One region of the Sphingomonas sp. Leaf30 genome, then DNA from elsewhere that is predicted to be linked to it. Evidence: predicted binding sites of a transcription regulator. Region 1 holds the regulator's gene; the other holds the start of a gene.
The links. Region 1 encodes LexA, which represses DNA repair genes until DNA is damaged. Its sites were predicted from a motif close to GTTCCNCNCTTGTTCT; they were not measured.

Region 1 (4,419 bases):
TGCGTTGCCCGGCCGCGTCCGCATCAACCTGGCAGAGGCGGATGCGCCGGCGACGCTCGCGATCGGCGCGACCATAAAGCTTCGCGCGCGACTCATGCCGCCGCCCTTGCCGGCGGTGCCCGGCGCCTATGACTTTGCGCGCGTCGCTTGGTTCGGCGCGATCGGCGCGACGGGGCGGGGCTTTTCGCCTGTGGTGGTAGCAGAGCCGGGCCGCGGCGGCGCTGGAGTCCGGGTGGCGCTGTCGCGGCATATCGTCGCGCAGCTTGACGGGAGCGCGGGCGGGATCGCGGCGGCGCTGGCGACCGGCGACGTCGGCGCGATCAGCGACGCGGATGCGGAGGCGATGCGCCGCGCCGGGCTGGCGCATCTCCTTTCGGTAAGCGGCCTCCACATCACCGCGGCGGTCGCCGCGACGATGCTGATCGTGATGCGGCTGCTGGCGCTCAGCCCATGGCTCGCGCTGCACACGCGACTGCCACTGATCGCCGCGCTTGCCGGTGCCGCAGCGGCGATCGGCTACACCGTGCTGACGGGCAGCCAGGTGCCGACGATCCGCTCCTGCGTCGCCGCGTTGCTGGTGCTCGTCGCGCTGGCGATGGGGCGCGAGGCGATGACGTTGCGGCTCGTCGCGACGGGAGCGATCGCGGTGATGCTCGCGCTGCCCGAATCGCTCGCCGGGCCGAGCTTCCAATTGTCGTTCGCCGCGATCACCGCGATCATCGCGCTGCACGAGCATCCCGTCGTCCGTGCCACGTTCACGCCGCATGACGAGGGCCGCAGCAGACGCCTGTTGCGCGGCGCCGCGTCGCTGCTGCTGACCGGGCTCGTTGTCGAGGCGGCGCTGATGCCGATCGCGGTTTATCATTTCCACAAGGCCGGGCTGTACGGCGCGGTCGCCAATATCGTCGCGATCCCGCTGACCACGTTTGTCGTGATGCCGTTCGAGGCGCTGGCGCTGCTGCTCGACACGATCGGGATTGGCGCGCCCGCCTGGTGGCTGGTCCAGCATGCGCTCGACGCGCTGCTGTGGCTCGCGCGCGGCGTGGCGCATGCACCGGGCGCGGTCCGCGCGCTGCCGGCGGTGCCCGACGGGGCGTTTGCGCTGATGGTCGTTGGCGGGGTGTGGATCGCGCTGTGGCGGACGCGGTGGCGACGGATCGGAATGCTGCCCTTGGCGATTGGCGCGATCTGGGCGCTGACGACGCCGTCACCCGATATACTGGTCACGGGCGATGGTCGCCATGTCGCGGTCCGGACCGCCGCCGGGCTCGCGCTGCTTCGCGATCGGGCGGGGGATTATGTCCGCGATACACTGGCGGAGAATGGCGGGGTCGATGGTGAGCCGCTGCTGCTCGCGGATCAGCCCGACGCGCGGTGCAGCCGCGACCTGTGCCTGACCGATGTCGTCGCGCGGGGGCGGGCGTGGCGTGTGCTGGCAACGCGGAGCGTTTACCGGGTGCCGATCGCGGAGATGGTTGCCGCCTGCCGGCGCGCGGACATCGTCATCAGCGAGCGCGGGCTGCCGCGTGGTTGTACGCCGCGATGGCTGAAGCTCGATCGATCGGTGCTTGAGCGGACCGGGGGGATCGCGTTGACGCTGACCACGGGGCGGATGGTGACGGTGCTCAATCCGGGGGACCGGCACCCGTGGCGCGATCCACCGACGCTGGCGCGGTCAACGCGACGGTTTGGGGCGGCGGGCGATCAGCGCGGAGTGGCCGGGGGTGTGGCGCTGGTTCGGTTACGGTCGCTGGGCCGGGGGTGGTCGGAGCGATAGGCTGCGAATAGGTATGTCGGGTTGCGATCCTGCGCGGCTGGGGCCCCGACTGGCGCTCGCGCGATTCAAAAACCGGACGTTGATGCTTGGGGCCGCTGGTAAGCGCGTCGGATCGACATTTCCGTCGGTCCGCATTTCTGCTGAGACGTTTGCCGAGCCGACCTTCATCTGGTCTGCGGTTAGAGCCCAAAGTCATGGAGGGTGGCGTGCCGGGCTCTAGATCCTGACTTTCGTCAGGATGACGGAGGAGGTGGGACTGGGCCTGCTGGTTTAATGCGCGTGCCGCTTTTCTCCACCGTTGCTTTTGTCCGGAGTCTCGGGACGGGGGCGAAGGTGATGTCAGGTTGCCCCGGCTCATGCCAAACAAGGGGTGCCAAGCGCGCCAACCTTGCGGCTCTGTTTACGGGGCGTAGATCGAGGCGGTGCCGACATTTGACGTTCACCGAACGCCACGCCAGCCGGTTGCGCGGCGGTGATGACCGCCAGCGCTCCCCGGCATTCGTCAGTCGTAGCGGCGCAGGATACCCGACAGCTTGCCCTGAACCCGGACCTGAGCAGGCGCATAACGCTGGGGGTCATAGGCGCGGTTGGCCGGGTCGAGCCGAACCATTGCGCCCTCGCGGCGAAAATATTTCAGCGTCGCTTCGCTGTCCTCGATCAGCGCGACGACGATTTCGCCGTCGCGTGCGATCTCGGTGCGGCGGATCAGCGCGTAATCGCCATCGAGGATGCCGGCTTCGACCATCGAGTCCCCCGAAACCTCCAGCGCATAATGCTCGCCAGTGCCAAGCAAAGCGGCCGGGACAGCAAGCATCGAACTGCCTTCAAAGGCTTCGATCGGGACGCCGGCGGCGATCCGGCCGTGCAGCGGGATCTCGACGACGTCGTTCGCCGCGATGCGGGCGGGCGACGCGGGCGTGGCGCTGACCGTGTCCGGCGCAGATACTGTGTCGGCCGATGCCGCCGCCTTCGGCCCCGACTTCACCGCAGTCTGTGCGATTGCAGCCTCGGGACGCTCGGGCATCCTCAGCACTTCGAGCGCGCGCGCCCGGTTGGGCAGGCGCCGGATGAAGTTGCGCTCCTCAAGCGCGCTGATCAGACGGTGCACGCCCGATTTCGATTTCAGGTCGAGCGCGTCCTTCATCTCCTCGAACGAGGGCGACACGCCCGTCTCGGCGAGGCGGTCATTGATGAAGCAGACAAGCTCGTGCTGCTTGCGCGTGAGCATAACGGTTCTCCGTCCGGAACAGACGAGGAACTTCTATGGAACACTTGCAGCTTCGTCAAGCGGTGACGTCACGCGATGACGAGGATTTCCGCCGAGTCGCCCGCCCTTGCCGCCGGCGCGTCGCCGTCGCGGACGATCAGGCAGGACGAGCGAGCGAGCGTCAGCAGCATCGAGCTGTCCTGGATGGTCGAGGCATAGGCGCGGCCGTCGCGCAGTTCGGCGCGCATATAGTCGGTCCGCGACTGGTTGGGCGGAAGATCCTCGCCGAGCAGCGCGTGCGTCGTCTGCGGCAGGGGATCGCGCGCGCCGAGCATGTGCGCGACCACGGGGCGGACGAAGAGGATGGCGGTGACGAAGGCGGAGACGGGATTGCCCGGCAGGCCGAGCAGCATCGTCCGGCCAAGCGTGCCCGCCATCATCGGCTTGCCCGGGCGCAGCGCGATCCGCCAGAAGTCGATGCCGCCGCCCGCTCCCTCGATCGCGGGGCGGACGAGGTCGTGATCACCGACCGACGCGCCCCCGGTGGTCACAAGCAGATCGGCATCGACCCCGGCAAAGGCGTCACGCAGCGTGTCGAGCCGGTCGGGGAGGATTCCGAGATCGATAATGTCGACGGGCAGGTCGGCGAGCATCGCGGCGAGCATGATGCCGTTCGATTCCGGCAGCGGGACGGGATCGCTGGTCGAGCCGGGAGGGACGAGCTCGTCGCCCGTCGCGGCGACCGCGACGCGCAGCCGGCGGCCGACCGACAAGGCGCCGTGCCCGCCGGTCGCAGCGACTGCGATGCGGGCGGGCGTCAGCCGGTCGCCGGCCGCGATCAGCCGCGTGCCGGTCGCGAAGTCGAGCCCCTTGCGGCGCGTGTTGCGGCCTTCAAAGGCGGGGCCTTCGCCGTCGAGCATCAGCCGGTCGCCGTCGCGTGCGGCTTCCTCCTGGACGAGCACCGTGTCGGCGCCCGCCGGCATCGCCGCGCCGGTGAAGATGCGCGTCGCCTGTCCCGCGCCGACTGAACCGGTGAAGGGGCGGCCGGCCGCGCTCTCGCCGATGACCGTCCACGGCCCGGGCAGATCTGCGTAGCGGATCGCGTAGCCGTCCATCGCCGAGAGGTCGGTCGCAGGCTGGGTGCGGCGGGCGAGAATGTCCTCCGCCGCCCAGCGACCCATCGCCGATCGCAGCGGCACGGTTTCGGCCGGCACGCGCGATGCCATGGCGAAGAGGCGGGACTGGGCTTCGGCGACGGGGACGAGAGGGCGCATGCGGGCTCCGTTCAGCGGGGCGATGAAGGTCTGCGCTGCTCGCACGAATGCCGCGGGGCGGAAAGCGGGCAACGCCGCGACCGGCAGGACGCCGGTCGGTTACGCGATCAACGTACGAGGTACGGCAGACGTTGCGGTGAGATGGGACGACATGCCCTGCG
Region 2 (4,419 bases), on a different contig from region 1:
TGAGCGGGATGCCGGGCCCGAGCATCGCGACGATCTGCAGCAGCTTGCGCCCGGTCGAGCCATAGGCGTCGCTGGTGCTGAGGAAGAGCGCGTAATCGGCGTCGCGCGCGCCGGGCAACCGCGCGATGCCGGGCCCGAGCGTCCAGTCGAACCGTCCGGCCTCGGTCGCCAGCTTCTTGGTCGGCAGCCGGTCGCCGGCGAAGAACTGATAGCGGATCACCGATTGCGAGACCGCGGCGAACAGCGCGGCATAGTCCGCCACGAGCCGCGCCGCATCGCCGTCTGCAACGGGGGCGGGGATCACGCGGTTGCCGAGCGCCTGTTGCTGCGCGGCGAGTGCGGCCTCGATGTTGCGGCGGGCCTGGTCGGTCCAGTCGCCATTGGGTTCGAACATCCCGCCGGTCGAGCGTGCGCCGACGCGTATGCTCGGGCGGACGAGGAGGATGGTCCTGCCGCTGCCGGGGGGCAGCGTGAAGCCGGTCTTCTGCGCGCTTCTCTGGCGGGCGGCGGCGGGTGAGGCGGGCGCGAGTGTCAGGGCCGGGGCCAGCAGCATGATCGCCAGACGCGTCGCGAGCCTTGTCCCCATCGACGCCCCCCAGCGCGCTGTCCCGGCGACCGGGCTAGGCCGCGCGCACGGGTGCGACAAGCCGCAGACCGGCCCGCTTTGGACCTAGGCCGCGCGCCCACGAAACAGCCTGTCGCGCGGGAAGCGCGACAGGCTGTTCGATCAGGCGGCGGGCGGGCCCGCCACGGTGATGGGTCGGGGGCTTATTGGCAGGCGAGGCACTCGTCATAGTCCTTCGATTCCACGTCGATCTGACGCAGGTCGATGGTGTTGTCCGCCTCGACCCCGCCCGCGAAGCCGGCGCGCTGCACCGACTTGGAGCGGAGATAATAGAGCGACTTGATGCCGAGCTCCCAGGCGCGGAAGTGGAGCATCAGCAGGTCCCACTTTTCCACGTCCGCGGGGATGAACAGGTTCAGCGACTGCGCCTGGTCGATATAGGGCGTGCGGTCCGCGGCGAGTTCGAGCAGCCAGCGCTGGTCGATCTCGAAGCTGGTCTTGTAGCAGTCCTTTTCCTCGGTCGAGAGGAAGTCGAGATGCTGGACCGACCCGCCCTGTTCGAGGATCGAGTTCCACACCGCGTCCGAGTTCTTCGACTTTTCGGCGAGCATCTTCTCGAGATACGGGTTCTTGATCGAGAAGCTGCCCGAGAGCGTCTTGTGCGTGTAGATGTTCGCCGGGATCGGCTCGATGCACGCCGACGTGCCGCCGCAGATGATGCTGATCGACGCGGTCGGTGCGATCGCCATCTTGCAGCTGAACCGCTCCATCGCGCCGACATCGGCGGCGTCGGGGCAGGGCCCGCGCTCGATCGCGAGCTGCATCGAGGCTTCGTTGGCCTGCGCGTTGATGTGCTTGAACATCCGCAGGTTCCACGATTTCGCCATCGCGCCCTCGAACGGGATGCCGCGCGCCTGGAGGAAGCTGTGGAAGCCCATGACGCCGAGGCCGACCGAGCGCTCGCGGCCCGCCGAATAGGCGGCGCGCTCCATGCCGGGCTCGTGGCGGTCGATATAGTCCTGGAGCACGTTGTCGAGGAAGCGCATCACGTCCTCGATCAGGCCCTTCTCGTCCTTCCACTGATCCCAGGTTTCGAGGTTCAGCGACGACAGGCAGCAGACCGCGGTCCGCTCGTTGCCGAGATGATCCTTGCCGGTCGGCAGCGTGATTTCCGAGCAGAGGTTCGAGGTCGAGACCTTGAGGCCCAGTTCACGGTGATGCTTGGGCATCGCCTTGTTCACGTGATCGGCAAAGACGATGTAGGGCTCGCCGGTCTGGAGACGCGTCTCGACGAGCTTCTGGAACAGCGAGCGCGCGTCGACGGTGGCGCGGATCGCCTGGTCCTTCGGCGACCGCAGATGCCATTCCTCGCCGTTGCGCACGGCCTCCATGAACGCGTCGGTGATCAGCACGCCGTGGTGGAGGTTCAGCGCCTTGCGGTTGAAATCGCCCGAGGGTTTGCGGATCTCGAGGAATTCCTCGATCTCGGGATGCGAGACGTCGAGGTACACGGCCGCCGAGCCGCGGCGCAGCGAGCCCTGCGAGATGGCGAGGGTCAGCGAATCCATGACGCGGACGAACGGGATGATGCCGCTGGTCTTGCCGTTGAGGCCGACCGGCTCGCCGATGCCGCGGACGTTGCCCCAATAGGTGCCGATGCCGCCGCCGCGCGAGGCGAGCCAGACATTCTCGTTCCAGGTGTCGACGATGCCGCCGAGGCTGTCGGGGACCGAGTTGAGATAGCAGGAGATCGGCAGGCCGCGACCGGTGCCGCCGTTCGAGAGAACGGGGGTGGCCGGCATGAACCAGAGCTTCGAGATCGCGTCGTAGAGACGCTGCGCATGGCCGGCGTCATCGGCGTACGCAGACGCGACGCGGACGAACAGGTCCTGATAGCTCTCGCCCGGGAGCAGATAGCGGTCCTTCAGCGTCTCCTTGCCGAATTCGGTCAGCAGCGCGTCGCGGCTGTGATCGACTTCGACCGGGTAGATCTGCGCGCGCACGGAATGGCTGTCCTGCGCCTGACGCGGCGCCTTGGGGGCCTCTGCTGTGGGCGTGTCGAGGGTCTGTTCGATGGTGTCGGTCGTCATGTCGCTATCCCGGCTGCTGTCTCTGAAATCCAAAAGACCGCTCCTAAAATTCTGTAATCGTTCGAATCGGGAGCATATCCCATGCTATCATCGGGCAGATCAAAAGCAGAACAAAAACTGATCGGCAGCGCGTGGTCACGCCTGTCGACAATCAGGGTGGCAGCCCGAGGGGCGCACCATGTTCTACCAGAGATAGGGCCTGCCGCTGTAAGTAGCCCCCAGATACTGTGCCAATCCCGCAGCGGGTGCAAGCCGCTAGTTGGCCCGTTGCGGCCCTGCCCGGGGTCGATGGGGGTATCGCGAGGCGGCGGCGGCGGCGCGACGCGTGGATCTGCGCCGGGTTCGCGATACGCAAGCGGATTTCGCGCCTTTCGAAATATTTTCGAGCGAGCCGCGCGCGCCCGCGGTCAGCCCGCGCGGCGCATCCCGCGGACCAGCGGCGGTGGGCCGAGCCGTTCGATATCGACCGGATGATCGAAGGCGAGCCCGGCGCGGCCGTCGCGCAGCCAGCGAATCTGCGCGCCGATCATCTGGCCGTCGACGAGCTCGATCGAGACGCCGGCGCCGGTCGGATCGCCGCGGACCATCAGCCCCTCGACCATCGCGCCGCTGGTCGAGATGTCGCGGACGCGGACATCGACGAGCGTGTCCTCGACCAGCAGCCGCGCCGAGCGCAGCATCCGCACGCGCGGCGCCCGGCTGGTCTTGAACCCGGCGGCGGTCGCCACCCCCGCGGCGGTGGCAAGCTGTTCCATCACCACCTCGTTGAGGACCGGGCGGCCATAGACATAGCCCTGGATATGGCTGCAGCCGAGATCGCGGACGAGTGCGATCTCGTCCTGCAGCTCGACGCCTTCCGCGGTCGTCTCCATGCCGAGCGTGTCGGCGAGCATGACGATCGCCTTGATGATCGCGGCGTTGCGGTTGCCGGGTTCGGCCGCGCCCTTCACGAACGACTGGTCGATCTTGATCTTGTCGAACGGCGCGGTGCGCAGATAGCCGAGCGACGAATAGCCGGTGCCGAAATCGTCGAGCGCGAGCCGGACGCCGATTCCTTTGAGCGCCTTGAACATCTGGTCCGAGGACGCGCTCTCGTCGAGGAAGACGCCCTCGGTGATCTCGAGCTCGAGCCGGTTGGCGGGCAGCCCGGACTGGGCGAGCGCGCTGGTGACGAGGGCTGGGAGCGCGGGGTTGGCGAACTGGATCGGCGAGACGTTGACCGCGACGCGGACATCGGCGGGCCAGCGCGCGGCGGCGTTGCACGCGGTGCGCAGGACCCAGGTGCCGATCGCCTCGATCAGCCCGCATTCCTCGGCGATCGGGATGAAGTCGGCGGGCGACACGGGGCCGCGCGTCGGGTGGTTCCAGCGGATCAGCGCCTCATAGCCGACGATCCGCGTCGACTTGGTGCTGACGACGGGCTGGTAGCAGAGGTGGAACGCGCCTTCGGTGACCGCGATGCGCAGATCGTCCTCGAGCTGCTTGCGCGACTTCGCCCCCGCCAGCATGTCGTCCGAATAGAAGCGGTGGACGCCGCGGCCATCGGCCTTGGCCGCATAGAGCGCGAGATCGGCATTGCGGATCAGCGTCTCCGAATCCTTGCCGTGCTGCGGCGTGATCGCGATGCCGATCGAACAGCCGATCGAGACCGACGCGCCGCTGATGAAATAGGGTTGCGACAGCGCGAGGATGAGCTCGCGCGACAGGGTGCTGAGCGTGTCGCGGTTGTCGACGCCGGGCAGGACGACCTGGAATTCGTCGCCG

Region 2: the regulator LexA is predicted to act here: its motif matches at 2,752-2,767, upstream of ASE89_RS15400 (ribonucleoside-diphosphate reductase subunit alpha).

The regions. Positions count from the first base shown of each region.
Region 1 covers NZ_LMKZ01000001.1:1,263,530-1,267,948, forward strand. Annotated here, with positions in the region: gene ASE89_RS05870 (ComEC/Rec2 family competence protein) at 1-1,777, shown strand, start outside; gene lexA (transcriptional repressor LexA) at 2,280-3,005, opposite strand; gene ASE89_RS05880 (molybdopterin molybdotransferase MoeA) at 3,074-4,258, opposite strand.
Region 2 covers NZ_LMKZ01000018.1:361,341-365,759, forward strand. Annotated here, with positions in the region: gene ASE89_RS15395 (hypothetical protein) at 1-586, opposite strand, end outside; gene ASE89_RS15400 (ribonucleoside-diphosphate reductase subunit alpha) at 769-2,655, opposite strand; gene ASE89_RS15405 (EAL domain-containing protein) at 3,063-4,419, opposite strand, start outside.